One region of the Alkalihalobacillus sp. R86527 genome, then DNA from elsewhere that is predicted to be linked to it. Evidence: riboswitches for the same ligand, from Rfam matches in the RefSeq annotation. Region 1 holds a riboswitch; the other holds the start of a gene.
The links. Region 1 has a riboswitch for S-adenosylmethionine ahead of SJY16_RS04340 (PLP-dependent aspartate aminotransferase family protein). Riboswitches for the same ligand answer to the same signal wherever they lie in the genome.
Positions count from the first base shown of each region.

Region 2: linked by a shared signal. The riboswitch ahead of SJY16_RS05180 (ABC transporter permease subunit) and the one ahead of SJY16_RS04340 (PLP-dependent aspartate aminotransferase family protein) in region 1 are both predicted to bind S-adenosylmethionine.

Region 1 covers NZ_JAXHBW010000001.1:851,212-866,874, reverse strand. The annotation lists gene leuB (3-isopropylmalate dehydrogenase) at 1-758, opposite strand, end outside; gene SJY16_RS04390 (2-isopropylmalate synthase) at 775-2,316, opposite strand; gene ilvC (ketol-acid reductoisomerase) at 2,303-3,328, opposite strand; gene ilvN (acetolactate synthase small subunit) at 3,358-3,879, opposite strand; gene ilvB (acetolactate synthase large subunit) at 3,876-5,591, opposite strand; gene ilvE (branched-chain-amino-acid transaminase) at 6,001-6,906, opposite strand; gene SJY16_RS04365 (homoserine dehydrogenase) at 7,236-8,441, opposite strand; gene acsA (acetate--CoA ligase) at 8,456-10,108, opposite strand; gene SJY16_RS04355 (ABC transporter ATP-binding protein) at 10,105-10,860, opposite strand; gene SJY16_RS04350 (ABC transporter permease) at 10,873-11,703, opposite strand; gene SJY16_RS04345 (aliphatic sulfonate ABC transporter substrate-binding protein) at 11,707-12,726, opposite strand; gene SJY16_RS04340 (PLP-dependent aspartate aminotransferase family protein) at 12,749-14,527, opposite strand; SAM riboswitch class I at 14,605-14,719, opposite strand; gene SJY16_RS04335 (O-acetylhomoserine aminocarboxypropyltransferase/cysteine synthase family protein) at 14,752-15,663, opposite strand, start outside.
Region 2 covers NZ_JAXHBW010000001.1:1,013,759-1,029,421, reverse strand. The annotation lists gene SJY16_RS05200 (peptidoglycan-binding protein) at 1-614, opposite strand, end outside; gene SJY16_RS05195 (SDR family oxidoreductase) at 1,042-2,112, opposite strand; gene SJY16_RS05190 (aldehyde dehydrogenase family protein) at 2,382-3,839, shown strand; gene SJY16_RS05185 (ABC transporter permease) at 3,919-4,941, opposite strand; gene SJY16_RS05180 (ABC transporter permease subunit) at 4,955-5,707, opposite strand; SAM riboswitch class I at 6,001-6,100, opposite strand; gene rbsK (ribokinase) at 6,217-7,116, opposite strand; gene SJY16_RS05170 (hypothetical protein) at 7,149-7,304, opposite strand; gene SJY16_RS05165 (MMPL family transporter) at 7,443-9,842, opposite strand; gene SJY16_RS05160 (MarR family winged helix-turn-helix transcriptional regulator) at 9,839-10,291, opposite strand; gene SJY16_RS05155 (CBO0543 family protein) at 10,649-11,143, shown strand; gene SJY16_RS05150 (response regulator transcription factor) at 11,321-11,995, opposite strand; gene SJY16_RS05145 (sensor histidine kinase) at 11,997-13,385, opposite strand; gene SJY16_RS05140 (four-helix bundle copper-binding protein) at 13,520-13,849, opposite strand; gene copZ (copper chaperone CopZ) at 14,486-14,692, opposite strand; gene SJY16_RS05130 (heavy metal translocating P-type ATPase) at 14,721-15,663, opposite strand, start outside.

The sequences.
Region 1 (15,663 bases):
ATAGAAGCTTCATCACTTAAGATATCTCCGAAAAGGTTTTCCGTTACGATTACGTCAAAGTGCGTTGGGTTTTGGACGATTTTCATCGCTGCAGCATCTACAAGCATATGCTCTACTTCAATATCTGGATAATTCGCTGCTTTTTCATTTACAATTTCACGCCACATTCTACTCGATTCTAGAACATTGGCTTTATCGACGCTTGTTAGCTTTTTCTTGCGCTTCCTAGCTGCTCGAAATCCCTGGTCAACGATGCGTTCGATCTCATCACGGGTATAGGAAAGGGTATCCACTACGCGATTTCCCCCTTCTCTTCGTTCACTCGGGGTACCAAAATAGAGACCACCAGTTAACTCTCGTACGATCAACATATCGACACCTTTGATGCGCTCTTCCTTCAAAGGTGATGCATCTAAAAGACTGTCATATGCTTTAACTGGACGTAGATTTGCAAACAACTCAAGCTCTTTTCTAATTTTTAGAAGGCCTTTTTCAGGACGAAGTTTCCCAGGAAGATCATCCCACTTCGGTCCGCCTACCGCGCCTAAAAGAACTGCATCAGATCCTTTACACATATCAAGTGTTTCTTTAGGCAACGGTTCACCTGTTTCATCAATAGCTACGCCACCAATGACGCCTTTTTGAAATTCGAACGTATGGCCGAATCGATCTGCTACGGCATTGAGAACTTTAATCGTTCCCTCCATCACCTCTGTGCCAATTCCATCTCCTGGTAATACCGCAACTGTTTTCTTCATCCTTGTTAACCTCCTTTTATACGTGAGCTTGCTTTTTAACTAAATAATTTTCACGAGCGAGCGTCCTGTTTACTCCGTTCAAGTAAGCATTTGCTGAAGCCTCTAGTACATCCTGGGCAGTACCTCGCCCACTTGATTCAATTCCGTTATACAAGACACGAACATGAACTTCTGCTAGGGCATCACGCCCCCCACCAACTGAACTTAAACGATAGTCTTGTAGCTGTAGCGTACCTGGTATCATTTGTTCAAGCGTATTATAGATTGCTTCAACACTCCCCGAACCTGTGCCAGCTTGCTGCAGCATCGATTGATCAGGTGACTTCATTGAAATGGTTGCTGTCGGAATATTAGCTGTACCATATTGTACCTGTATACTATGAATCTCATATTTCTCAACTGTCTCGTCAGTCTGTATATCAGTTAGAAGCGTGATTAAATCTTCTTCTGTGATGTGTTTTTTCTTATCAGCAAGATCTTTGAAATTAGTGAAAGCCTCTACGATTTTCGACTCATCAAGAACGAACCCTAACTCTTTTACTTTATCTTTGAATGCATGCTTTCCTGAATGCTTACCAAGAACAAGACTATTTGATTGAACACCAATTAATTGAGGACTAATAATTTCATAGGTGGATTTCTCCTTAAGAACGCCATCCTGATGAATACCTGATTCATGAGCAAATGCATTTGCTCCCACGACAGCTTTATTTCCTGGCACCACCATACCAGTCAACTTACTTACCAGCGTACTCGTTCGTTTGATTTCATCCAATTTCAAGTTTGTCTCAGCGTTATAGAAATCATTTCTTATTCGAAGGGCAACAGCGACTTCTTCGATCGCAGCATTCCCAGCACGTTCACCGATTCCATTAATCGTTCCTTCAATCTGAGTAGCACCGCATTCAATCGCAGCTAGTGAGTTAGCTACAGCCATACCAAGGTCATCATGACAATGTGCAGAAAGAGCAACTTGATCGATGTTAGGAACGTTTTTCTTCAAATACGTAAATAGTTCTCCGTATTCCTGTGGACTCCGATAACCGACTGTATCCGGAATATTAATAACACTTGCACCAGCGTCGATCACTTCTGTAATGATCTTTGCTAGAAACGCTCTGTCTGAACGACATGCATCTTCAGCGGACCATTGAACTTTAGGAAACATCGTTTTTGCATACCTTACAGCTTCTACTGCAGTTTCTACCACTTGCTCAGGTGTCTTCTTAAGCTTGTGTGTCATGTGGATCGGAGATGTTGCAAGAAAGACATGCAATCTTGGGTCAGCGCCGCCTTTTAAGGCTTCCCATGCAATATCGATGTCTTTCTTATTCGCTCTGGCAAGACCTGTTACAGATACATTCCTTACTGTATCAGCTATGTTTTTCACACCCTGGAAGTCACCTTTGGAAGCGGCAGGAAAACCCGCTTCCATAATATCGACTCCTAACCTTTCGAGTTGTTTCGCGATTTCGAGCTTTTCTAATGCATTCAGATTGACACCTGCTGACTGTTCGCCGTCTCTAAGCGTCGTATCGAATACATTAATCTTTTGCACTTGAAACCACTTCCTTCTTTGATTTTGGCTTAACAAAAGGCATCATTGCGCGTAGTTCTTTCCCTACCTGTTCAATAGGGTGTTGCTTTTCTTTCTCATTGATCGCATGGTACTCAGGTCGATTCAGCTTGTTCTCTAAGATCCACCCTTTTGCAAACTTTCCTGATTGGATTTCTTCTAGAATATCCTTCATTCGTTTCTTTGTATCCGCATCGACAACGCGTGGGCCCGAAACGAAATCACCCCATTGAGCTGTATCTGAGATTGAGTAACGCATACCAGCAATACCATCTTCATACATCAAATCAACGATTAGTTTCAGCTCATGTAAACATTCAAAGTAGGCGACTTCTGGCTGATAACCCGCTTCAGTTAAGGTTTCAAATCCTGCCTTAACGAGTGACGTTAGACCACCGCAAAGCACTGCTTGCTCTCCGAAAAGATCTGTTTCTGTTTCTTCTTTGAACGATGTTTCTAGAACGCCAGCTCGTGCTCCGCCGATGCCTTTCGCGTAAGCTAGTGCAAGTTCTTTCGCTTCGCCTGTTACGTCCTGATACACGCCGAATAGTGCAGGAACGCCAGCTCCATCAGCAAATGTTCTTCTTACAAGGTGTCCAGGACCTTTTGGAGCAACTAGAAATACATCTACATTTGAAGGTGGAACAACTTGATTGAAATGAACATTGAATCCGTGAGCAAATACAAGTGCATTACCTGCTTTCAGACCTGGTTCGATCTCTTCCTTGTAAACATCCGGCTGATGTTCATCTGGGAGAAGAACCATTACTACATCAGCTTGTTCGCTTGCCTCTTTGACTGATTTCACATCGAATCCATCTTCAGATGCCTGGTCCCATGAACGTCCTTTGCGTAAACCAACCGTTACGTCAAATCCGCTTTCACGTAGATTCTGTGCATGTGCATGCCCCTGTGAACCGTATCCAACCACTGCAATCTTCTTATCTTTCAGTACACCTTCGTTAATATCACCGTTATAGTAAACTTTCGCCATTATTCTCCATCCCTTCTGAATGTGGTTTATTAATTAAGAATTGAATACTGTTTTAAGTCTGTTACAGATCTCTGGCTTCCTCTTGGGAATGCTGTGATACCAGTTCGAACCATCTCTTTGATCCCGTATGGTCGGAGCAAATCGATGATGGCTTCGATTTTATCTGAGTCTCCCGTAACTTGAACCGTTAAGTTTTCGCGGCTAACATCGATGATGGAAGCTCGGAAGGGTTCAATAATTCCGGATAATTCGCTTCTGATTTGTGCGTTACTAATGACTTTGATGAGAGCTAGCTCTCTTACGACGATTGCCTGGTCTGTTATATCAGACACCTTAAGCACGTCTACTTGCTTGTTTAACTGTTTAATCAACTGCTCAATCTTTCCATCGCCCTCAACGTTCACTACAAATGTCATCTTGGAAATACCTTCTGTTTCGGTATGTCCGACTGTAATGCTCTCTATATTGAACTGTCTTTTGGTCATCAATCCGGTGATTCGATTCAACACACCACTTTGATTAATAACCGTAGCCGTCACGATTCGTTTCATGGTTTCACCCCGATCATCTCATGAAGACCTTTCCCAGGTGCAATCATTGGATATACGTTTTCAGAAGGACTAACCCTGCAATCGATCAATACAGGATCCCTGTGTGAAAATGCTTCACTGAAGACCGCCTCGGCTTCTTCTTCTGTTTGCACTTGATATGCCTTAATTCCATATGCTTCACCAAGTTTCACGAAATCAGGTTGAATTGGAATAAGAGACTGAGAATACCGCTGTTCATAGAAGGCTTCCTGCCACTGTCGTACCATTCCAAGTGATTGATTGTTTACGATTACTACTTTTACAGGAAGATTTAACTCTTGAAGAACAGATAGCTCTTGAAGCGTCATCTGAAAACCGCCATCGCCAGTTAGTGAAACAACTGTTTGTTCAGGAAACGCTAGCTGTGCGCCAATAGCAGCAGGAAAGCCGAATCCCATTGTTCCTAGCCCTCCTGAAGTAACCCATTTGTTCGGATCAGTAAAAGAATAATATTGAGCTGCCCACATTTGGTGTTGCCCCACATCGGTCGTGATGATGGCATCTCCTTTTGTATGCTTATGAACGAGCTCGATCACTCGCTGTGGCAAAAATTCTTCTGTGTGCGTTTTGTACCAAAGCGGATACTGTTTATTCTTTTCTGCAAGTTGTTTCCGCCACTCGTCCGTTTCAGGCGTTCTTGTTTCTACATCGAGTAAACTCCTCAACGCCTCTCTTGCATCAGAAACGATTGGTATTTGGGTAGGAATGTTCTTCCCTATTTCAGCTGGATCCACATCGATATGTGCTACTACTGCATTTCTAGCAAAGTGATCAAGGTTACCTGTTAACCGATCATCGAATCTCGCTCCTATGCTGATAAGCAAATCACATTCATACAACGCCATGTTGGCTGTATACGTACCATGCATGCCTCCCATTCCAAGAAACAGCGGGTGGTTTCCTGGATAACTTCCTAAACCGAGGAGGGTATTGACTACTGGTATTTGGTGCTTTTCTGAAAATGCGAGTAGATCTTTACCGGCAGTGGCGTGAAGAACGCCAGCTCCAGCTAAAATGACCGGTTTTTGTGCAGTTCCAATCGCGTCTGCTAGTTTCTTAATTTGTAATACATTGGGAGAGAAAGTTGGTTGATAACCTGGTAGATTTACTTTGCACTCCTCACCCGGTGCCACCTTCTTATTCGATACATCCTTTGGAATATCAACTAAAACTGGACCCGGACGACCAGTAGAAGCTATGTGAAAGGCTTCTTTAATAATTCTAGGAAGGTCCTTCACATCACGCACTTGGTAATTATGCTTTGTAATCGGTGAAGTGATTCCCATCACATCCGCTTCCTGAAAAGCATCTGTACCGATAACATTGCTCGCTACCTGACCTGTAAAAATAACGATTGGTAACGAATCCATCATGGCATCTGTAATACCTGTCACGAGATTAGTAGCACCTGGACCCGATGTTGCAATGACGACACCTGGTTTACCGCTTACTCTCGCGTATCCTTCAGCAGCATGGATGGAACCTTGTTCATGTTTTGAAAGGATATGCTTGATCGGTGAACGGTAGAGTGCGTCGTAAATCGGTAATACTGCGCCTCCAGGATAGCCAAACAGCACTTCAACATTTTCCTTTTTCAATGAATCGATCAGAATATCCGCTCCGGTCATCTCCGTCGTAACAGCTTCGGCTTCATTTCTTGCCTTCGCCCGCATACTGATAATCCCTCCAATGCTTCGTAATGAATTTTGCTTATAAGCATGCTTTGCAACAAGCTCTTTATCCAGTGAAAACAGGTTGCTACTACGTTAGTGAAAGTATAAAAAAAAGCCTTCTCATCCCCACGCCGCTTAACACGGTCCGTAGGGGCGAAAAGACTTCACGGTACCACCCTACATTTGTGACAACTATTCAATGTCACCTCAGTAACAGCATATGCTGTTCTTTTTAATAACAAGTGTTGTAAAACACCTGGCTGATCCTACGTTGCTTCATTCAGATCAGCACTCAGAGGGGATGTCGGTGCAGGGAGTAGTACCGGCTTCCACCTCTACCGGCTCTCTGGTAAATACTCGATCCTGTACCTTTTACCTCGTCATTGATTTTCCTTATTCAATTGTGGGATTACCCTGCTTGAACATCCCGTTTCGATGGGTATACATTCACTCCATCTACCGTGACGATGTTTCTAAATGCTTTAAGAAGAGTATTTGTTGTGTTTCCAGGACGACCATCACCGATTACTCTACCGTCAACTTTAACGACGGCGATAACCTCTGCAGCAGTTCCGGTAAGGAAAACTTCGTCCGCCACATAAACATCATGCCTTGTAAATGTTTCTTCTCGCATTTCATATCCTTTTTCTCTAGCAAGTTCCATGATGGCATTTCGCGTGATTCCCTCTAGCGCACCTACATATCCTGGTGGTGTTTTGATTACGTTACCTTTCACAATAAATATATTATCTGCAGAACCTTCAGCAACATAGCCCTGATCATTTAGCATGAGGGCTTCACTTACACCTGCGAGGTTCGCCTCGATTTTCACCAAAATATTATTCAAATAGTTCAATGATTTAACCTTTGGACTTAGTACGTCTGACCGGTTTCGTCGACTTGCTACCGTAACGATTTCAATCCCTGTATCGTAAAGATGCTTAGGGAACAAGGCTAGTGATTCTGCAATGACAATCAGTTGAGGCTCCCTGCATGTGAATGGATCAAGCCCAAGATTTCCCACGCCTCGTGATACAACAATACGAATATAGGCATCCTGAAGTTCATTCTTCTTCAATGTCTGAACAACAATGTCAGTCAATTCCTCCATCGTATAAGTTATATTGAGCATGATTGAATGAGCTGAGTCGAATAATCGTTGTAGATGTTCTTCCAGACGGAAAACATTACCATCATACATGCGAATTCCTTCGAACACCCCATCACCATAAAGAAAGCCGTGATCATATACCGATACTTTGGCATCTTCTTTTTTTACAAATTCTCCATTAAGGTAGATCCATTGTTCACTCACCTTGTTCACTCCTTTCCTTTTGGTAATAGACGCATTAAAGCATCAAGTTTAATTTGTAGGACCATATGAGTTAGGTCCTTGTTGAATGTTTGAATTGTTTAAATAATTTGTGTAATTGAGGACAATATTACTCCCGTTTCATGTGAAGGTCAACACCCTTATTGAAAATTTTTAGACTATTTAGATATATCTGTTTATTTGCAACCGCTTACAACCCTTTCATGAGTGAGATTACATGACATCACATTTTTTATTGTGAATTTTATTAAAGCGCTTTCATTAGGTTGAATGTAAAATCCCCCTCTTTCTCTCGGAGGGGGAAGAAATACCTATACTACTTTTAATTGAGACGTAAAGCGATGTTCGACCGTTTCTTGAAGAGGATAAATTCTTACATGAGGAAACAAACGTAAAGATGCTTCAATCTCGCTTCTATTGCCCGTGGCATAGTAAGCACCCTCTTCGGACGATGGAAGGAAGTTAAGGTCTCTTAATGCACCATCCTCTCCAATCAGCATAAAGTTCCGATCTTCACGTTCTGCTTTTTCTCGTCTAGAATAACAAACAGCGTCCGAGCTGTTTCGATCTATGCTTAGTAAATCCTCAATCATTGCGCTAGCAGTTGGTTCAGCGCCGGCCCCTGGTCCCTGGAGTGTAATATCACCTGCGAGATTACCAGAAACCTTAATAGCATTGTTGACACCTGTAATGTTGAAGAAGGGGTGAGTTGAAGAGATTGCAACTGACTCAACGGTAATAACTGGCTCTCCGGCAATTAGGCTAAGATTAGCTATATGTTTTATTCTAAGACCAAGCGCTTCAGCCTTTTTGATATCAAAACTTGCGACATCTCTTATGCCTTTTCTAGTTATATTTTCCCACTTAGGCTGCCGACCATATACAATGTCAGATAGAATAAGAATCTTATAAAATGCATCCCAGCCATCTATATCATTCGAAGGATCAGCTTCAGCATAGCCTTTCTCCTGAGCTAACTGAAGTGCTTCATCAAATGAGATTTCTTTTTCTTGTAATTCATTGAGAATAAAATTAGAAGTCCCATTCAATATTCCACTGATTTCTTTGACTTGATTACTTCTGATTCCTTCTCTCAAAGTGCTTAAAATCGGAATGGATGCAGCAACCGCTGCTTCGTACCTTAAACCAACATTGTGCTTTACAGCTAATTTCCTTAAGTCATTTCCACTTGTTGCAAGTAACTCTTTATTAGCTGTAATGATATGACAGCCTTTTTCTATTAATCTAGACAAATAGGTTTCTGCAGGTTCGACACCGTTAATCGCTTCAAAAACGATATCAAGCTGCGGTAAATTTAATAGTTCTTCCAATTCTGTCGTCACTAATGTGTTTTCATCTACTTCTCGTTCTAATTCGTCGTTTTTAATTAAGATGGCCTCGATTGAAATCTTTTTCTGAAGCAAACTCTCCAATTGACCTCGCTGTTTTTCAATGCTTTTATATACACCTTTACCAACTGTGCCGAAACCAATCAGCGCTACGTGCAGTGTATCCATTCCATTCACCTCCGTTATTGTGTTGACCATTCCTTTAAGACTCTTCTCAAGATCTTTCCGCTTATTTTTGTTTTCGGTAGGTCGTCAAGAACTTCTATTTCTCGTGGTGCCGCATGTGCTGCAAGATTCTTTCTAACATGGAGTCGAATCTCTTCAAGAAGATTCTCGTTTCTTTCATAACCCCGTCTTAATGTGATGTAAGCTTTTACGATTTCACCTCTAAGTGGATCTGGTTTGCCCACTACACCTGCCTCAGCAACAGCTCGGTGAGTGATTAACTGACTTTCTACTTCAAACGGCCCAATTCGTTCACCTGAGGAATTGATCATGTCGTCATCGCGCCCCTGAAAGAATATAAATCCTTCCTCATCTTTATAAGCAAGGTCACCAGAAACATACCATCCCGGATATGGAAAATAGCTTTCGAATTTCTCCTCGTTTTTCCAAATTGTTTTCATTAATCCTGGCCATGGTGCTTGAATCGCAAGCTGACCTGTTGTTCCTACAGCTAATTCCTTTCCTTCCTCATCTAATATCCCAACCTTTACCCCTGGAAATGGTCGTCCCATCGAACCAGGTTTAATCGCTTCACCTGGGAAGTTAACAATGAGGTGACCGCCCGTTTCCGTCATCCACCATGTATCGTGAATCCTTTGCCCCAAAACTTGAGTTGCCCATTGGATCACTTCTGGATTCAGTGGCTCTCCAACACTAAGAATATGTCGCAAGGATGTTAGACGATAGTTTTCTACTATCTCTTCTTTTGTCATTAACATCCGAAATGCAGTTGGCGCACTATACCAGATTGTGACACCTAAATCATCGATTAATCTATACCATTCCTCTGCTTTGAAGCGTCCTCCATTAATTACGATCGTTGCTTTATTTAACCAGGGAGCAAACAACCCATAAACACTTCCAGTTACCCAACCAGGGTGAGAGGTGCACCAATATACGTCTGAATCTTTAATATCAAGAACCCACTTTCCCGATTGATAATGATGAATCATCGAACGATGGGCATGAAGCACTCCTTTTGGTTTCCCTGTTGAACCGCTCGTGTAGTGGAGTAAAAAACCATCTTCAGGATCAGCCCATTCAATAGGAGTCCATTCTTCTACTTGCGTATTCTCGATTTCATCCGTCGTAAGAATCAGACTTAGTGTAGGGATTTCATTAGCAGGCACTCTCTTTTGAAGCTCTTGGTTGGTTATGAGTGCTGTCCCATCGCAATCAACGATTCGATCCTTCACTGCTTCCTCCATGAATGCTTCAAACAACGGTGCCGCGATTGCCCCTAATTTAATCACAGCAAGTATGGCGATATAGCACTCGGGGTTTTTAGGAAGAAAAACAAAAACCCTTTCCCCTTTTCTTACCCCACGCTTTTTGAGTACAGTTGCATAATGATCTGTCTTGTTCTTCACTTCATCAAACGTTAACGATGTTTTCGTATCACTATTCACATAATACAAAGCCGTTTTATTTCCGTAACCATTTTCTACGTGTCGGTCGATGCATTCATATGCAACATTCATTTTTCCAGTATGACTGATGAACTGATCTACTACCTTTTCCCACTGAAACGATGCGTAAGCTTCTTCATACCTTCCTAGATTAGTACCTTTTGCTTGAGAAGAGATTTGTTTTGGTAGTGTTATGCTCATATACTAGCCCCTCCGATCTCGGTTACAGGTGTAGTCAATTCTAACCTCTCTAAGATATGTTCTTTGTACTCTGCGAGTTTTGCACTTCCACGAGAACGAGGTCGTGGTTCATCTATCACTATCTCTTCCTCTTTCCTTCCAGGCTGCCCCTTCAAGATGATAAGTCTGTCACAAAGATAGAGTGCTTCCTCAACGTCATGAGTAACGAGTAAAATAGTGGCTTTGTAAGCTTCCCAGATTTCTAACAATAAGTCTTGTAGCTTCATTTTCGTAAATGCATCGAGCGCACTAAAAGGTTCATCTAGTAACAAGTATTGTGGTGAGGTAACAAGCGCTCTCGCAATAGCAACGCGCTGAGCCATCCCTCCAGACAGCTGCTTTGGATAATCTTGTTCATTTCCTTTAAGTCCAACGAGGTCAAGGTATCTAGCTGCATTCGATCGTTGCTCTTCCTTTTCTCCCTTTAAGCCAAATGACACATTGTCTAGCACAGATAACCACGGCATGAGCCTAGGTTGCTGAAAAATAAATCCGACTCTCTTATCAACATGGTTGCAAACTTCACCATCGATGATCACATCACCCGTATACGATGGATCAAGTCCTGAGACCACTCGTAATAATGTGCTTTTTCCACACCCACTCGTTCCTAGTATCCCTATAATTTCGCCACTCTCTGTGTTGAACGAAATGTTACTAATGGCTTTCCGGTTTTCGAATTCTTTACTCACGTTTCGTACTTGTAAACTCATTATGAATCCTCCTCAGCGTTGTTCCATACGATCCTGCCAGTGTAATGATCGGTTCTCCACTTTCTTCAAGAGGGCATCACTCACTTTTCCAAGAAATGCAAAGAGAACGATGCTCGCGATAATAAGCTCTGGAGAGTAGGTGTTTTGTCCAAGAACGAGCAAGTAGCCTAACCCTTGACTCGCCCCCATTAATTCAGCGGCTACTACAAACATCCACCCAAGGCCTAAACCACTTCTCAGACCGATAAGGAATGAAGGAAGAGATGCAGGTAGAATAATTCGTTTGACTAACTGATAACTATTTAATCCATACATTTTTCCAACTTCAATCAACTGACGATCAACACTTAAAATCCCGCTCACCACGTTCAGATATACGGGGAAGAAAACCCCTACTGCAATCAGCGTTACTTTCGAGGCTTCAGCAATTCCCATCCATAAGATGAAAAGAGGAACCCAGGCAAGAGAAGGGATCGAACGAAATGCTTGGATGATCGGATCAAACAATTGCTCTGCTTTTCGGTAAATGCCTACGAAAGAACCAAGCAATAATGCCGCTACTGCACCTAAAAGAAAGCCTAAGAAAATTCGATATAATGTTATTCCGATATGTCCAAAAAGAGAGCCATCGGCACCCAAATCTACAATCGTGCTAAAAATCACTGTGGGTGCTGGTAGTAAATAAGAAGGCAATACACCAAATCTACTTAAAGACTCCCAAACGACTAACAGAAGCAAGGGGAGGATGCTTCCAATAAGAATCGGATGTAAACTGAATTGCCTCGGCGAAGTTTTGCCCACGATCCCCTTTAAGGGGATCGCTTCTGAATGTTGTTTTGCCATTTTCTAATCCCCCTTCAATTCTGAAATAACTTCTTCTGCAAACGATGGATCGATCAGTTCATTTGTTAACGATTCGATATCTGCATCTTGATCAATGATCTCGCTCTTCTGAAGAACGTTTCCTGCTTTAATGATGGCTTTCTTCTGTTCTTCACCAGGAGTTGGATTTGAAAAATCGTTTCGTTCCAATTGTTTCTTAGCCACTTCAAGCTTAATATCAGCTTCTTCAGCTAGTAGCTGTGCTGCTTCTTCTGGGTGATCGATGACCCATTTTCTAGCTTTCTCGTATACGCTGATCACACGTTCCACATGCTCTGGATATTTCTCAGCAAATTCAGTCCTCGTGTTCAAAAAGCCGTACGTATTTAAATCTGCATTTCGGTAAAAAAGTTCTGATTCTGTTTCTAGTTCAAGGCGTGCCATATGAGGATCTAACCCTGCCCACGCGTCCACTTGACCAGTACTTAACGCAGATGCACCGTCTCCATGTTGAAGATTCACTAGCTCAATATCATCTTGAGTTAGTCCCACTTCACTTAAAGAACGAAGCAAGAAAATATATGGGTCCGTGCCGAGAGTTGCGGCTACTTTCTTTCCTTTTAAATCTTTTACACTATTAATATCTGAATCCTTATTTGTAACTAAAGCCGTCCATTCAGGCTTTGAATAAATATATACATTCTTAATTGGAGCGCCTTTCGCTTTTGCCATTAGCGCAGCTGCACCTGCCGTAGAGCCAAAATCAACACTATTACTATTCAAGAATTCAAGAGCTTTGTTACTTCCTTGACTCAACACATATTCGATGTTGATATCTTCACCCTTAAACTCTTCTTCAAGCAGTCCTTGTTTTTTCACGACAAGGCTAGTTGGTGAATAATAAGCATAATCCACTCTTATTTCGTTTGGATCCTCACTCGAAGTAGCGCCAGAAGAAGAGCACCCTGCGCTTATTAGAATGAACACCACTACCATTGAGAGTGCTACCAAACTTCTTAGATCGATCCATGGAATTCTCTTCATAATGATTTCTCCCTCTCCCTTATCAAAGTTCACATGCATATGTTGAAATTGTGCCCCTAAGCCTCTGGGCTTCTTTGTATGTGCATCGATTATGAACTACCTGTAGACCTGCATTAGCTGCTATTTGAGCAGCTTTTTCTGATACCACGCCTTCTTGAAGCCAGAATAAACGTGGTTTAACCTCGGCTGCTTCTTTTGCTATTTCCACAGCTGCTTCAGGGCTTCTAAATACCTGCACAACATCTATTAAATCCGGAACACTTTTCAAGTCTGGATAAGCTTTTTCACCAAGGATGTAGTCTGCCTTTGGATTGACAGGTATAATCTTGTATCCAAGCCTCTGCATCTTCCTAGCTAATCGGTGACTAGGACGCGATTCATTCCCACTAAGACCTACGACAGCAAGTGTTTTCTTTCTTTGCGTTTCTATCCCATTAATCGACTCTTTCTGATAAGGACTTTGCAGAGCCCATTGAATTTCACCTTCATCATTGACCACAATACGTGTGTCAGTTTCTAAACCAGTTGCTTTACGGAGCGATTGATCTAAATCGAAAATTAAATCATCTGCACCCTCGACGCCAACAGAAAGGCGAATAAGCTCCTCTTTCACTCCTGCTTTCTGCAGCTCTTCTCGACTTAACTGTTGATGAGTCGTACTAGCTGGATGAATGATCAAGCTTTTTGCATCGCCAACATTAGCAAGATGAGACCAAAGAGAAACGTGATCGATGAGCTTCCGACCTGCTTCTTTTCCTCCTTTGATTCCAAAGTTAACGACTGCTCCGAAGCCATTCGTTAGGATCTCTTTTGCATCGTTATAAGAAGGATGCGATGGTAAGCCTGGATAACTCACCCAATCTACAGCAGGATGATCTTGTAAATAGTTCGCTAGCTTATGTGCATTCTCATGATGCTTCTCTGCTCGAAGATGAAGCGTCTCAAGTCCTTGTAATAGAAGAAACGCATTGAAAGGACTTAAGCAACTACCAAAATCACGTAGAAGTTGTACGCGTAATTTTGTGCTGAACGCCAGTGTCGCAAAATCAACTGCATAGCGAATCCCGTTGTAACTTTCATCTGGTTCAGTGAACGTAGGAAACTTCGGGGAGTTCCAATCAAACCGGCCCCCATCTACGACTACACCTCCAATCGATGTCCCGTGCCCACCAATCCACTTAGTCGCAGAATGTACAACGATATCCGCACCTAATGTAAGAGGTTTACACGCATATGGAGTGGCAAAGGTGTTATCTACGATCAATGGAATTCCTGCATCGTGCGCAATATCTGAAACCTTTTCAACATGTAGAACTGACAAACTTGGATTTCCAATGATTTCTGCGAAAATTCCCTTTGTTTTACTCGTGATAGCTTCTTTGAAATTTTCCGGGTTTGTGGGATCGACGAATTTCACGTTGATGCCATACCTTGGGAGTGTGACCGCAAACAAATTATATGTCCCCCCGTATAAGTTTGAAGCCGCTACGATTTCGTCTCCCGCACTCGCAATATTTAATATCGAAAGTGCAATCGCTGCCTGCCCGGAAGATGTTGCAACGGCTGCAACTCCTTCTTCGAGAAGAGCCATCCTTTTTTCAAAAACATCAACAGTTGGATTTCCTATCCTTGAATAAATATTTCCTGGTTCATCCAGTGAAAAAAGTCGTTCAGCGTGCTCACTATCATGAAAAACGTAAGAGCTCGTTTGATAAATCGGTACTGCTCTTGATCCAGTTGTTGGATCAGGTGATTGGCCGCCATGTAGAGAAAGTGTGTCGAACTGATATTGTTGTGTCATATAGGTCCCTCCAATATTCGTTGTATGTTTTATCAAAAAAATCGCCCTCTTCAATAAGAAGAGGGCGATTTCACCTCCTCTTATCTCTCAGAATAGTGTAGCTATTCTGCTGGAAGTAGCACCTTTTTAAGCGATAAGCTTAAAGGTTGCCGGGCATCATCGGGCCAGTCCCTCTGCCTCTCTCGATAAGAGTAAATTATTAAGTTTTTGAATTCGTTCAACCGTTATACGCTTGCTTCAATTCTTGCTTTTGAAATGGCCTGATCCAAATCTTCGATAAGATCATCGATATGTTCGATACCTACCGATAAACGAATCAAATCATTTCGCACACCTGAAGCTGTTAATTCTTCTACACTCAACTGCTGGTGTGTTGTGCTTGCTGGATGAATGATCAAGCTTTTTGCATCGCCAACATTTGCAACATGCGACCACAGGTTCACAGAATTAATAATTCCTGCTCCAGTTTCACGCCCACCTTTTATCCCAAATACAACAATCGATCCTGCTCCTTTTGGTAAGTATTTATCAACAAGGTTCTTTGAAGGATGATTCTCCTCTTCAGGATAGCTTACCCACTCAACCGCGGGATTTTCTTTCAAGTAAGTTACGATCTTACGTGTGTTCGCAACGTGTTCTTTCATCCGAACATGGAGTGTTTCAATCCCTAAAGCGATCTGAAAAGCGTTAAATGGACTTAATGATGCGCCAGTGTCTCGTAATAGCTGAACACGAGCTTTTATAATAAAAGCCGCTTCAGGAAGTGCTTCAGCATATACAATATCGTGATAAGAAGGATCTGGTTCAATAAAGCCTGGGAACTTAGATGAGTTCCAATCGAATTTTCCACTATCTACGATCAGTCCTCCCATTGTTGAACCATTCCCCCCAAGCCACTTCGTTGCTGAATGTATGACTATATCAGCACCATGTTCGATTGGTCGACATAAATAAGGAGTGGCAAATGTGTTGTCAACGATCAACGGTATCCCTGCTTCATGAGCAATTTCTGCCACTTTCTCTATATCGAGTACGTGAAGTCCAGGGTTACCAATCGTTTCAGCAAAGATTGCCTTAGTATTAGGTGTAATAGCATGTCGAAATGATTCCGGATCTTTCGGATCAACAAAGTTGGT
Region 2 (15,663 bases), 160 kb from region 1:
CTCTGCTCAGAAGATTTGCTTTCTGTGTTTGTTTGCTTAGCAGATGTGGGATTAGTAGTAGTAGATTTAGTAGATGCTGGTGTTGAATTTACAGACTTACCTGTCAACGCTGCCCATGTATTAGCTCCAGCAATGCCATCAACGCTTAATCCGTTATCAGCTTGGAAAGCACGAACCGCTTTCTCTGTGATAGGGCCATAGATTCCGTCTACGTTATAGTTATAATATCCACCAAGCTCTTCTTGAAGCTTTGAAACTTGGTGACCTCGATCGCCAGCGATTAGCGTGCGATGAGCTTGTCCTTGATTAACTTTTTCTATTGCTGCGAATGTATTTGGACCTGCGATACCGTCAACAGCAAGACCATGAGCATCTTGGAATTGTTTAACAGCATCTTCAGTTATAGATCCGTAATAACCTGTAGATTTATCATAGTCGAAATATCCTTTGGCAGACAGTACATCCTGTAACTCGACTACGTCGCCGTGTTTTTCACCGTAAGAAAGTGTCTGATCTCCTAGAGCAGCCTCTGAAACTACCGGGCTAGCAAACATCATTCCAGCTAGTGCTGTAGATGTAACAACGTTCCTTACAATGTTTTTACGAGTTACCATGTATACATTCCTCCTGAGAGATATAATTAATTTTTGGTGTTTCTTTTGTCTTGATCACCTATGTCCCATATAGTAACAGCCAAATATAACACAGCCATTTTAGTGTAGTAACAAGTCAGTTACATAAATATGACAGATTAATACGGAATTTATAACCTTTGCACAATTAGGTAAAAAAGTACTATTTACAGCGACAACTTATTACAATTATGTCAAAATCGCACTTTATCGGCCATGTTTCTAGGTGCAAAATAAAGAAAAACAAGAGTCCAACGAACGCATCTACCTTCGAGGTGACTTTTGACTTAGTAACATTTACCTCTATTTTTACAACCTTCTTAAATAAGGGCTGGCATTTATTTCATTGTTTCCTTCCTATTTAAAAAAGAGGCAACTCAGAATGAGCTACCTCTCTTTACGATTTATTCTAGCGAATGGCTTTTTCTTTTAACGGTTTCTTTATACCACCTGAAATAATTCTTTGTAGCATTTCTCTGTCCAAAGTGAGTCTCTCTACATTACCGTCCTGCAATAGTTTCCTAGTATTAGAATCATCAAATGTTAGTGTTTTCTCAAAATACTTATGAAAAACCTTCATAGGCTGATTCAGTCGAACATCTTGGTCCGTTAGTTCACCATCATAATCAGTCGGTACTAATTCTACTTGATAGAAACCAAGTGCGGATTGTATAAGATCTAATACGATTTGGTTGGTGGGAGGATTTGAGTTCGTAATATGATAGATTGTGTTGTGTTTCGCATAGTCAAGCGCAACTGTTAAAACGTTAACTACATAATCCACTGGTACTAAGTTTTGCGCAGCTTCCTTCGTACAAAGAAATTTGATTTTCTCTTCTGTTACCTGCTTTCGTTCCAACCTCTTCTTTAATAGCTCCAAGCTTCTTATCACTCCGTAAAGAGCAAACGTTGTTTCTGCCTCTCCCGTTTTGGAGTCACCAATAATAATCGATGGTCGAAAGATCGAAACATTAAAGCAGTCATTATATTCAAACACAAGGTGCTCTGCATGGCATTTACTTTCTTCATAAGGATTAACGAACGTATTATCCTTAGGATGGAGCTCTTCACGTCCTAAGAGTTGGTTGCCTAATGTGTAAGCGGTACTAACGTGATAGAAACTCTTTGCTCGAATCTCTTTTGAGAATTCTAGCACGTTTCTTGTTCCGTTCACATTGAGAGCAAATGTTTTTTCTCGTTCACGATCATCAAAAGAAAGATATGCCGCAATGTGATATACCGTATCAATTTTATCTTGTAATAGATCGATTGTTTCAGCCGATACGCCCAAACGTTCATCAGCTATGTTTCCTTTTATAATGAATAACTTGTTTTGTAATGCTGTTGATAACGACTCTATTAAATGGTCAGCTTTTCGTTCATTACGGATCAATGCATAAACGATATGACCTTCATTCAATAACCTGGTTGTAAGCTGCTTTCCAAGAAAACCAGTGGCACCTGTTAAGAGTATATTCATGATGTTCCCCCCTACTCAAACGTTCTATATTATTTGTCGCACTTATAAGATTTCTTTCACCGTTCGTAGTTTAGCATATATACGTTTATAAAACATCAGAAACTAGATGAAAACTACTAATGAGGGATAGAGTCTTTTGTAATATGTAAGTAGTTTAAGGATCGATACAGTCCGAACACCACATGGAATACCCTTCTTGCATATTGTGAAGTTTATTCCTAAACCTGAAGGGGAACGTCCGTTAGTGTACATTAAAAGGAGGATTTCAAATGTCTAACATATATACGAAACAATATATTAATGGGGAATGGGTAACGGGAACTAGTGATAAAACTGTAACAAATTATAATCCATTTTCTCGTGACGAATTATTCACACTACAATCAGCGTCTGAAGAAGACCTCGATCAGGCATATAAATCTGCAAAAGAAGCACAAACATCTTGGGCGCAAACAACGCCTGGAAAGCGGCAGCAAATTCTCGATAAAGTAGCAGCCATTATGACCGAACGGAAGGAAGAACTCATCGACTGGCTTGTAAAAGAGTCTGGCAGTACGAAGATCAAGGCGAATGTGGAATGGGCGGCAGCTACTCGGATCGTTAAAGAATCCGCTTCTTTTCCTTATCGTATGAAGGGTCAAATCGCACCATCAGATACTCCAGGTAAAGAAAACCGGATCTATAAGAGCGCTAAAGGAGTGATCGGCGTAATCGGACCGTGGAACTTCCCGCTTCACCTCTCGATGCGTTCCGTCGCTCCAGCACTAGCTACAGGGAATACTGTTGTACTTAAACCCGCCTCAGAAACACCAGTTACAGCAGGCTTTCTGATCGCAGCGTTATTTGAGGAAGCAGGACTACCGAGAGGCGTTCTTAACGTCGTGGCTGGGCGCGGTTCCGAAATTGGGGATGCCTTTGTCACTCACCCTATTCCGAAACTGATTTCTTTCACTGGTTCGACTGAAGTTGGAAAGCACATCGGTGAACTTACGGGAAAACACATTAAGGAAACGGCATTAGAGCTTGGCGGGAACAACGTCTTTATCGTTCTTGATGATGCAGATATCGATCAAGCGGCTGAAGCAGTAGCATTCGGTAAATTCCTTCACCAAGGACAAATTTGTATGGCGATCAACCGCATCGTTGTTCACGAAAGTATTCATGATGAGTTTGTTAATGCGTTCAAAGAAAAAGTCGCATCTCTACAATCGGGCGACCCTGCTGATGCAACTACAGCAGTTGGACCTCTCATCAATAACGATGCAGTGGAACGTATTCAAGAGTCTCTTAACGCTTCTCTTGAACAAGGAGCTGAAAAAATTCTCGGCGGTGAAGTTGAAGGCAACGTCATGAAGCCTGTGATTCTTACAAACGTTACGAACGATATGCCGATCGCGAAAGATGAAATCTTCGGTGCTGTAGCCCCGATCATTAAGTTCAGCACAGAAGAAGAAGCGATTGAAATCGCAAATGGTTCTCCATATGGTCTTAGTGGTTCCGTTCACTCGCGCGACTTAAATCGTGGCGTTCAAGTAGCGCACGAGATCGAAACAGGGATGGTTCACATCAACGACCAGCCCGTAAACGATGAAGCACACATGGCATTCGGCGGGGAAAAAGAGTCTGGACTCGGTCGATTTGGCGGAGAATGGGCGTTAGATAAGTTTACAACAGTGAAGTGGATATCTGTTCAACAAGAACGTCGTCAGTATCCGTTTTTTAAATAAGTATTTAAGAAGCCCTCGAAGTTGTTCGAGGGCTTCTTTGTGTGAAATTTTTTTGTCATGATCCATCCAGTACGCTTTCCTAAACATTTTGCCTAACAGATTTGAAATCCGAATCTTCAACCTGAATATGCTTCTCTTTTTCTTTAAGTTCATTCTTACACGAGGTCTTTAACATCTTCCTATTTTGGTTAGAATCCATACTAGTTTGGTATCCAACTATGCATAGTTGAAACGCTATACTGCTCAATGCAAAAAATAAAACTGGGACAAGCGGAATCCATGGGTCAGTGGCGACTAAAGGGAGATAACTCCCGATCAACCCAGACCATTCATATGAGATGGAGTTTTTCTCAACAGGTGTGAATGGGCTAAAAGATATGTATGTACCACCGAAAAACAAGTTTAAGACTCCAAGGTGAGCCAGAATTAATAAAGCATTAACAACATTTTGACCAAAGGAAACTAACAATACAGGTTTGATGTAGGGAAATATGTGATTTTTAAATACATGTAGTCGACTTCCACCGAGAATTTTTGCTCCTTCAACAAACGGTTTAGTATAAAACCGATCCATCTCATCACTTAAAAATAATGTGAGTGAAGGAATAGAGATGATTGTCATAATAAACACTTGAAAAACCACTTGTTCGGAGAACGTAAACTGGAAACCATCAATACTCATCGTTACAACTGAAACAAGCATAAAGTAGGTAAATAGTGTTGACGGGATGAAACTAAATGATTGGCTGAATTCTTTTATGATATGCTTCAATCTCTTAAAATACAGTGTCACAATCAGGCTAAGAAATAATGAAATAAAAACTCTACCAATGCTCACGCATATCGCTGCACCCAACGTATATTTAGCTCCATGAATAATAATATGAGCCAAATCGTAACCGTCTGTGTCCGTACCTAAAGGGTGAGCGAGAGAAGGAGGAAACGGGGCAGAACTAATCGCCTCTCCCTCACTATTGTATCTAGTGTTCTCTTGAATGATTTCTTCTCCATAAATAAACCCGTTCAATATACTACTAAAAAGCAATATAGCAATAAACATGAATCCAATTAAAAATGGAGGACTCTTAAATGCGTTCCTCATTCTTTTTCCCCTCTCACGAAGGTAATCTTTTGTTGAGGATCACCCGAAATAGTAGCAAAATCACAAACAAAGGAGTATATAACAATATTAAAGAGGTCATCAAAACTTCAGGTGAAAGATAATTATAAATAAACATGAACACACCATTGCTGTTTAATAAATATTCGATGATTAGTTGGCTCGAAAGCATTATCCAAATAATCTGATTGATATTATTAAATAAAGCTAATAAAACATTAGGAAAAATATGCTTAAATATTATTGTTTTCCAGGCTATGCCCTTTGATCTAGCAAGTTCCACATAACTTTTAAATCTTTCTTCGTCGAACGCCATAACCAACATCCGGAAAAGATAGAGTGTTGGTAAAATACTCATCAGAAAAACAGGTAAGAAGTAAATTTGCTCACCTGGCATCGTAGTGAAATTCAACAATAAAAAACCTGTTTTCTTATAAAGACTTACAACAAGGACTTGTATTAACAGAAGCAAAAAGATATCTGGTACGCCTTCTAGAATAGAAATCCAGTAACGTATTTTATGTAAAACCTCTCTTTTCAGAAGGAAAACTAGTAAGACTAGTATTACCGCACCAATTAGCGAAATAACCAACGAACCTAGTAAGATGATTAAAGAATAGCTAACAGGAGTAAATAGATAAGGAAATAAACCCCTCTCACTTAGACCGCTCGAATATGTAAGTTGAGCAGGATTAAAGATTGCGATTAGTAATCCTCCTAACTCTTTAAGGTAGAGGGTTATATTCATACTTATTCCTTCAAATAGAAATGGAAGTGCCCCTATAAAAATGAATCCAATGATCGTTAATATGTATTGGCGGATATATCTCATAGAGTTATTCGAAGTTCCAACTTTTTATGTATAGTACTAATTTTCATGTAATCGCCTCCAATTTAATTAGTTTTGGTAACCCTAACACAAGTAATCTTAGCATGATTTTTTACATAAATATACATTTAATAACAATAAAAAGCCCCTCTGCTTTCAAAAAGCAAGAAGGGGTGACAGTACAAAATCATGACTATCGAAATCGATGCGTCTTCTCATCTTCGGAATAAATCCTCTGAAATTGGCACCATACGCAGAGCGTTGGTTGCCGAGACATCGTCGGGTCAGTCCCTCCGTCTCTCTTGATAAGAAGTTGTTACATGATTAAATTGTTAAAGCATATGATAAGCGCCTCTTTTAGAAATGCCAAGGTGGTTTACTACCTTTTCTAACAATTACTTTTGAATTAATAGCGATTCGTAACGCCTCTACCCTTGTCCTCCACCAAGCATTTTATCAACATCTTCCCTTAAAGGCATGCCACCCTGTGCGCCAAATCCAGTTACGGAAAGAGACGCAGCCCGATTTGCAAAACCGATACTTTCTTCTATCTCTCTTCCCTCCGCGATTGCTACACCGAAAGCAGCATTAAATGTATCCCCAGCACCCGTCGTGTCTAGCACCTCAACGGGATAAGTAGGCACGAGAACCTCTCTTTCACCGTTATAGTAACGAACACCATTCGCTCCTTCTGTAATCATGACTTTGTTTTCGAACTGTTTCAGCGCTTCACTTTGAGATAGATGTTGGAACAAGACCGATGCTTCGTGTTCATTTGGTGTAATATAGGTGGCTTGCTCAATAACAGTACTCGTGATTTCCCTTGCAGGTGCAGGGTTGAGCAAAAGCGGCACGCCAATTTCCTTACAAATTTGCGCTGTGTATGCAACAGTTTCTTCTGGTACTTCCTGTTGAATCATGACAAGATCACATGTGCGTAAAAAAGATATCGTATTTGTGATATAGTCCGGTGTGACATATTTATTTGCGCCTGCAACGACAACGATGCTGTTATCACCCTCAGCTAAAATAATATGAGCTGTTCCTGACTCCATACCAGTAAGGGATCTTACGTAATCGGTTTTAACCCCGTTTTGTATGAAGTTATTTATGATTTGTTTACCATAAAAATCTTCTCCGACACATCCAATCATATAAACTTCTGCACCAAGACGTGATGCAGCGACAGCTTGATTCGCCCCTTTTCCACCTGGAACGGTTTTAAAGGATTCACCAAGTACTGTTTCACCTGCACCAGGTCGTTTCTCGGATGATACGACAAGGTCCATGGACGAACTTCCAATCACGCCTATTTTCGGCTTCTTCATATCTCTCATCCTTCACTCCGTTTTTTAACTGATTATGTATCTTTGTTGTTGATACTATACTTAATTTCTTCTAATAAATCGTTCTGTTTTTGTAATTTCTCTGTGATCTTCTCAGAAACGTTAACGATGGTTTTTGTGAGTGACCATAAAAAGATGGTCATCACAATCATAATCCCTAATCCTTCCATACCCGTTTATCTCCTTCTCAAATAATAGAAAACTTATATTCCTTACCAAGTATTTCAAACCATGCGCCAAACCGCAATATTTCGTACCCTCTAATAATAGAAAAGCCCGCCCAATTGAATAGGGCGGGCTTAAAGTTATTACTTTTTCTTAAAAGGCCACCAAACCCCATTACCAAATGAAACAGTCATAGCCGGGATAAGTAATGGCAGAACGATGAGTCCGTATAAAAGTAATCCCGTAATAACGATGGTAGCAATCTGTACAAGACTCAAAACTCCAGATGGAACCATCGCTCCAAACGTACCAGCGAGAATGATCGCAGCCGTAATGATAACGGTACCCATCTTAGACATCGATACTTTAATCGCATCCACAACAGATAACCCATTTGTTGATTCTTCTCGGAAACGGTCTAATAGGAAAATCGAGTAGTCGACACCAAGGGCGATTAGCATAACAAACCCAAAGAATGGTACTGCCCAGCTAATCCCGTCATAGCCAAGTCCGTTAACAAAGATCCATTCTGCTACTGCTACAGAAGTGAAATAAGTGAGTAGTAGCGATCCAATCATATAAAGCGGCATAATAAAGGATCTAAAGATAATCGCTAATGCCACAAACAAACTGATCAACATGATCGTTACCGTTTGAGTGAAATCACTATTGGATATGTCACTCAAGTCACGGTTGATACTCGATACCCCGCCTATTGCAACTTCAGCATCTTCAAGAGGCGTATCTTTAATCACACGCTCCGTTGTTTCTGAAATGCGATCGACAGTATCGATTGCTTCAGGTGAGTAAGGGTTATCCGTTAAGATAACTTCTAGCTTCGTACCTGTTTCCTCCCCAAAGGCATATCGATCGATCACTTGTGAAAATTCTTCATTCTCAAGCGTACCTTTCGGAATATACAACCCTGTGTCGCGTATCGTTTTAGTTTCACTCATTCCCTGAAGCTGGTCACCTGCAGCGTGTAACCCTTCAGAGATTTGATTTAATCCTTCTAGAGGATTTTGTTGGGGTGCATCAGCATTAGGCGGTGCCGTTTGGGCTTGTGGCGCTTGACCTAGTCCCTGAACAGCTCCATCTAGACCATCTGCTGCCTGATTAACACCTTCCGCAACTCTACCAATCTGGTAATCCGCATAAAGTTCGGTAATCACTTCACCAGCAGGTCTCGTGATCGAGCGGACGCTATCCACCCCATCGATTTTCACAAGTTCTGCACTAAGCTTCTCTACATAAGGAACGGTGTCCTCAGTAACCAGCACTTCATCACTTGATAGAAGAACCTGAACAGGCAAGGAATCTCCTTGACCGAATCCACTTTCAATCGCATTTAGGCCTTTAACAGATTCATAGCTGTTCCCTACTTCATCTACTGTATTGAACGAAAGAGCATCATCGTACGTGAATAAGAGTGGTACCGTAATCGCCGCGACCACAAGCATCGACAGCAACGGACGATTCACAGATAGCTTGCTCATCCAACCCCATAGCTTACTGTCATTATGGGAAACAGTTTTCTTCGAAGGCCAAAACATCTTCTCCTTCAACGTTGCCATAAAGAATGGCATTACCGTACTCAACACAAGTAACAGGACTGCAATCCCAACTGCCACTGCTACGGCTGACTTAAAGATTGGAAAATCAGCAAATCCAATCGCGAAAAACCCGATAAATACAGCGAGACCACTAATATAGAGCGTTCTTCCAGCTGTTTTATACGTGCGGACGATCGCATCATTGATAGGTTGACCCGCGCCCAGTTCTTCCTTAAATCTACTCAATAACAAAATACAATAATCCGTACCAATCCCAAAGAGAATGGCGACAAGGAAGATTTGGGTATAGTTCGATACAGGAAATCCGAACCAATCGATAAAGAATGCAACGATTGATTGACTCAACAAGTACGTAATCCCAACAGCCATAAGCGGAATGATCGGTGTGACCAGTGAGCGAAAGACTGCTAATAGTAGTGCAAAAATCAGCACGACCGTAATAATTTCAGTCCGTTTCAATCCTTCCTGTGCACTCAAGTTCACATCATGATTAATGATAGCTTCTCCAGTGAGGTAAACAGAGTTTTGTTCATTTAACACATCTGTTCGAATCGTTTTAGCGAGTTCAACCACTTCTTCTTGTGACCCATCGACAGTAATCGGAACGAGTACTGTTTTCCTATCTTCTGAAACAAGCTGTGCTTCCAGTTCTTCAGTAGCGAATGGTGCTAATACAGAGCTGACTGGCTCCCCGAGCTTTTGAATTTCTTTAACAGTAGAAGAGATTTCTTCCTTTGCTGTGTCATCCAAAGTCTTATCAAAGGAATACACTACGGAAATAGTTTCTTCTCCCGCTCCTGCATCATTAAGAATCTCAGCTGCACGTTTCGAATCTGCATCATCAGGAAGTTGGAAAGTACCTGCGTCTTCTGCCTGCTTTGTAAGGTTTGGAGCTACTACGAACAATAGAGCCGTAATCACTAGCAAGCCAATTGTAATTGGCCACTTAAATTTAATGATAAAATTCATTCCCTTTCCCCCTCTAACTTCAATATGGATTTAATCTTCCTGAACATGATTAAGAAATTGTCTAGTTCATCATCTTTCACATGATTTGCGAACAAATCATGAATATATGCGTATACAGCTTCATCGGATTCCTTTAAAACTTTCTTTCCTTTTTCAGTCAAGTCAACAAGCTTCGTTCGTTGATCTGCTTCTGATTTGACGATTTCAATCAAGCTTTTCTCTTCAAGCTTCTTCAACCGATTCGAAATCGCACTCTTATGAACTCCTTGAAGCTCTGCAATAACGCCAGCCGTAAGAGGGCCGTTCTTACTAATAAGTTTCAGCACTTGAATCTGTTCAAGGGAATACTCTTGCCAAACATCTGCTTTCACATTCTTCAGGACCCTTTCAGTTCCAAATACCATTACATCTTCAAACAATTCGACTGCTTCTATCAAACGCTCATCCAATTAGTTTACCCCCTAAACTTAATTCCCTCTGCTTAGTTTAGGGGGTAAACTACAAAGAAGTCAAGAAAAAAAGCTCACCATTATTGCTGTTTGTAGGGAAACCCTGTTTATTAAGCTCCCCATACTGTACAAGAAAAGAACTCCGCTTGACTCCTAGCTAGGTTAGGGTCAATTACACCAGCCTTACCGTGGCATATGATCCTTAAGTCCTTCTCGACATTCTGCAGCATTATTGCTGAATTTTATCGTTAAAAATACATAGCTTTAAGCATTTTATCAATTAAAAGGGAATTCTTGGTATTTTATTTAAGTATATTGAGCACTCTAGCAATGACGTTAAAAATAGGAGAAGATTATATGAATTTAATCCTTGTTGCCTTAGTTTTTTTGTTTGCTATCATGAAAGGAGATTGGAAAAACTGGGAGTCATACTATCCCACTATGCTTTATATATCCTTAGCTTCTTTTTTATATGAATTTATTTCGCATAGTCACTTTCATCTCTGGGAGCTCCAAGAAGATCATCTTTTTAACCTTATGAACGTTCACTTCGTACATAATTTGATTATTAACCCATTCGTTGCATTTGTGTATTTATCTAATTATCCTTCAAGCGTTAAGAAACAAGTGTTCTACACAATCAAGTGGATTCTTATTTTTGGATTAATAGAATGGATTGGAACACAAACAAGCATTATTACGTACCACAACGGGTGGCACATTGGATGGTCAGTATTATTTGTAACCGTTATGTTCCCCATGGTCCGTCTCCATCATATTCATAAGCTTTTAGCACTCTTACTTTCCTGCATATCTACTTTGGTGTATTTGATTATTTTCAATTATTTGTAAACAAATAAGAGCTTTTCCAACATGGGAAAAGCTCTCATTTATTTTGCTTTCGAAAGACACTCAATCTAGTGAAATAAAAAAACTGCCTCATTTGGCAGTTTCAAGGTATATGAGAAGTCGATCGTTATTTTGCGGATTTTCATATTTTTATTTATTAGCCCAACGATTTTCCCTTATCTACTTCTTCCACTTATAACCTACTCCCCAGACTGTCACTAAATACGTATCGATCTCAAAACCTGACTGTCTGCATTTCTCGCGAAGGTTACGAATATGAGAATCGATCGTCCGCCCCTCTGTGCTTGAGTCGAAGCCCCATATCAATTGGATAAGGTGTTCCCTGCTGAAAACTTTCTCAGGATTTCTCATAAATAAACCAAGCAAATTAAATTCTATAGGTGTCATCGTGATGGTTTTGCCTTCAAAGGATACCTTATGCTTCTCCTTATCCCACGTAAGTCCTTTTACAAACAGTGTATTCTCATCTACAGAGTTCAGCCTTCTCGAGACAGCTTCAATTCTTGCAAGAAGGACTTCTTCATCGAACGGTTTCGTAATGTAATCGTCAGCTCCTAACTTTAATCCTTTCACGATTTCATTAGGCTGATCCCTCGCTGTTAGCATGATGATTGGAACATCTGATATGTTTCGGATTTCTTTACAAGTCGTCCATCCATCCATTTTTGGCATCATGACATCGAGAAGCACAAGCTCTATCGCTTCCTTTCTCATAACATCTAGTGCTTCAAACCCCGTACTTGCCGTAAAAACCGTGTACCCTTGTGGGAGTAAAAACAGAGAAATCAAATCGACCATGCGTTCTTCATCATCAACAATTAAGATGCGCTGCATACTAGTTTTCAACTCCTGGAATGACTATTTGTATCGTAGTACCCTTTCCTAACTCACTCTTTGCTGAAATGCCCCCATGATGTTTCTCAACAATTTCTTTTGCTATGGCTAGTCCAAGTCCAGATCCTCCATATTTACGAGAGCGTGATTTGTCTACACGATACAAGCGATCAAAAATATAAGGAAGGTCTTCTGCTGGGATTCCTTCTCCTTCATCGATCACTTCCACCTTCACGTCTTCTTCATGATGAATAGCTTCGATTCGTACAGATTTCCCTTTTTCTGAATAATGGAGCGCGTTATCTAATAGATTGAGCAATACTTGAGAAAATCTTTCTGGATCTACGGAGATCATGATGTCTTTATCACAATATGTATACAAACTAATCCCTTTATTTTCGAAAGCTGGTATAACCTTTCCTCTCACATCACCGATCAACTCACAAAGCTTCACTTTTTCCTTCTCAACCATAAATCCTTTTTGGTCCATTTTAGCCATATCAAATAAATCTTTCACAAGGTTTGTAAGGTTTTGAGATTCTTCTTTAATAATATTTAAGTACCGCTTTCGATCCTCTGACGTTAGGTTTTCTCGTTTTACAATTTCAGCATACCCGCTTAAATAAGTGAGAGGTGTTCTTAACTCATGGGAAATACTCGCAAGGAAATCACTTCGTTCATTTTTCAATCGAAGCAGATCATTCGATAGTCGTTGGATGGCTCTTGCCAGTTCGCCCAATTCATCGTCTCGATCTTCCCTTAAAAACACATCGTGCTCACCGCTACTCATTTTTTGGGTTGCTTCTTTCATATGAATGAGTGGTTTCGTTATGATTCGAGATAAATAAATAATCGTAACTACCGTAAGAAACAACGCTAAACCCATCACGATTAAGAATTGATTCGTTAAATTATCCCGAACATCTCTGATCCCACCTGTATCAAGAAACATATAAACATAGCCAACAACTTCTCCTTTAGAGCGAATCGGTGAAACAGTTGAAACAAAAGGGGCACTTCCCCAATCTCCCTCTATAATTCCACCCTTTGATCTCATCTCCTCAGCTGATTTGATAATATGAGTGATGCTTGTAGTAATTTCGTTAGAGTGTGAAAGAACATGATTTTGTTCATCCGTAATTACGACTTGTGTTTCTGCCTCTGACTCCATCAGAGCCACATGTTCTCTTGTACTTGGATCAAAATGATTCTCCAAAACGTCTCTATGACTATTTCCTCTGGCAACTAAAGCATCTGTCTCGACCCTTACACGCTCGTTTAAAAATCCAAAGTAGAGCACCACAAACAGAACACTTTCCAAAATAACGATACTTGTAAGAAACAACATCCCTAATTTTGTGGCTAATCTATTCTTTCTTTTGAATTGCATGTCATGCCCCTTTTTTACATTTTATCCTACCACAAAGATATCGAGATTTTATGCACCTTGATGTTTACTTATCTATTTTCATAAAAAAAAAGCCCGTTTAAAACGGGCAGATTTAAACTTATATCGAATATCAATTAAGCAGCAAGTTTTCTGCATTCCTGTGCACATGTAAAGCAAGCCTCTGCACACTTTTGGCAGTGTTCGTGGTCATGCTTCTTACACTCATTTCCACAAGCTTCACAAATCGTCGCGCAAACTTCAGCTAGCTCAGAAGAAAATGGTGTCCCTCGAACAAGTGCTTGTTCTAAATACCCACAAATATCTGAGCATTCACGATCAAGACGAATACATTCTGCCATCATGTTCACATCGTCTTCTCTTAGACAAGAATCGTAGCAGTGGTTACATGCCGTCATACACTCATGTAGCGTTTCAATAACAGAACCATATTTTTCATGTGACATAAACAAAATTCCTCCTTATTTATTGATTACACTGTAGTATTTTTCCAAAGCAAGCGCCTTTTAAACGCCATTTACCAATAAATTTCCCAATTAATGAATTTCATAATTTATGCACAAAATCTCCATATATTAAGGGAATTCATATTTGTTATTCCTTTAATAGCATGTCCACTCATTTGATTGAAATGAAACCAAAAAAAGAACGAGGGGAATCCCTCGTTCTAAGCTTGTTGTAATCTAGATGATACGCTTCCTATGCCGTAGGAGCTTAAATACCTCTTGCTTTCCTGTGGACGAACGTCCAAGCCTCAAAGCGAACAAAGACCGTCCACTCTGAGTCTTGAACGCCCGTTGGACCACGGGAGTCAAGAGGTATTCACTCCTACTAGAGTACATTCAATCAAAGTTAAACTTTCCGATCTATTACGCTAACAAACTTTTCAGCGCGTCATTTTGAGGTGGTTTATTCTTGGTTTATTCCTTCATATTAAAGCAGATTGAAGCGGAAGGATGCCCGCCCCGCGGAAAGCGAGCATCCTGGAGCGTAAATCCCCACTATTTTGTTGGCCGATTCCTTAGACTTTCTCAACAGCCTGACAACGAGGGAAATCCCTCGTTCTTTTCCTTCCAATAAAATTAGACTACGTCATAACCTTGTTCTTCTACCGCTTCATTCATATCAGAAACGGATACTTTAGATGCTTCATAAGAAACATCTGCTTTTCCTTTCGAGACATCTACCTCTACTCCATTAACACCGTCTAACTCTGTTAATGCTGTTTCTACTGCAGCTTTGCAGTGATTGCATGTCATACCTTTAATGGTAAGTGTTGTATTTTCCATATTGAACTCTCCTTTCACGTGATTACATTTATAATTTAACTCGCTTCAAACGAAGTGAGTTCGTCACAACGGATACAGAACTAAATGCCATTGCGGCACCTGCTACCCACGGAGCTAAGAGTCCGATCGCAGCGATCGGAATTCCAATCGAGTTGTAGAATAGTGCCCAGAACAAGTTCTGGCGAATGTTCTTCATTGTTTTCCGGCTTAAGTTGATCGCTTTAGGGATATGTTCTAAATCCCCGCCGACAAGCGTAACGTCTGCTGTTTCGATCGCGACGTCCGTGCCGGTCCCGATCGCCATTCCGATATCAGCAGTTGCAAGCGCTGGAGCATCATTAATTCCATCGCCTACCATGGCAACGCGCTTTCCTTCTTTCTGTAGATCAGATACCTTATTCGCTTTATCTTCTGGAAGAACTTCAGCATATATACCTGTGATGTTCACCTGTTTCCCAATCGCTTCTGCAGTCCTCTTGTTATCACCAGTGAGCATATATACATCGATTCCAAGTTCACGTAATTCTTGAATCGCTCTCTTTGATGTTTCTTTTACTGTATCAGCTACGGCGATGATCCCTCTAACACTTTGCTCAATGGCGATGAACATCGCTGTTTTTCCTTCTTTTTCGAAGCGAGCCATCTGCTCTTCATACTCTTTAAATGGTATATCCTCACGAGCCATCAACTTCCTTGTACCGACAAGAACCTTTTTACCATCGACCATAGATAAGATACCGTGACCCGGTATGGCCTCAAAGCTGTCAGCTTCATTCACCTTCATTTGCCTTTGTTCACCATATTGGACGATTGATCGCGCAAGCGGATGTTCTGATGCTTTCTCTGCTGCAATGAGGTAAGGTAAGACGTCTTGGTCTTCTCCATCCACAACGATGAAGTCAGTCACCTCAGGTTTCCCTTTCGTAATCGTTCCCGTTTTATCTAATAAGATGGCATCAATTTTGTGAGTA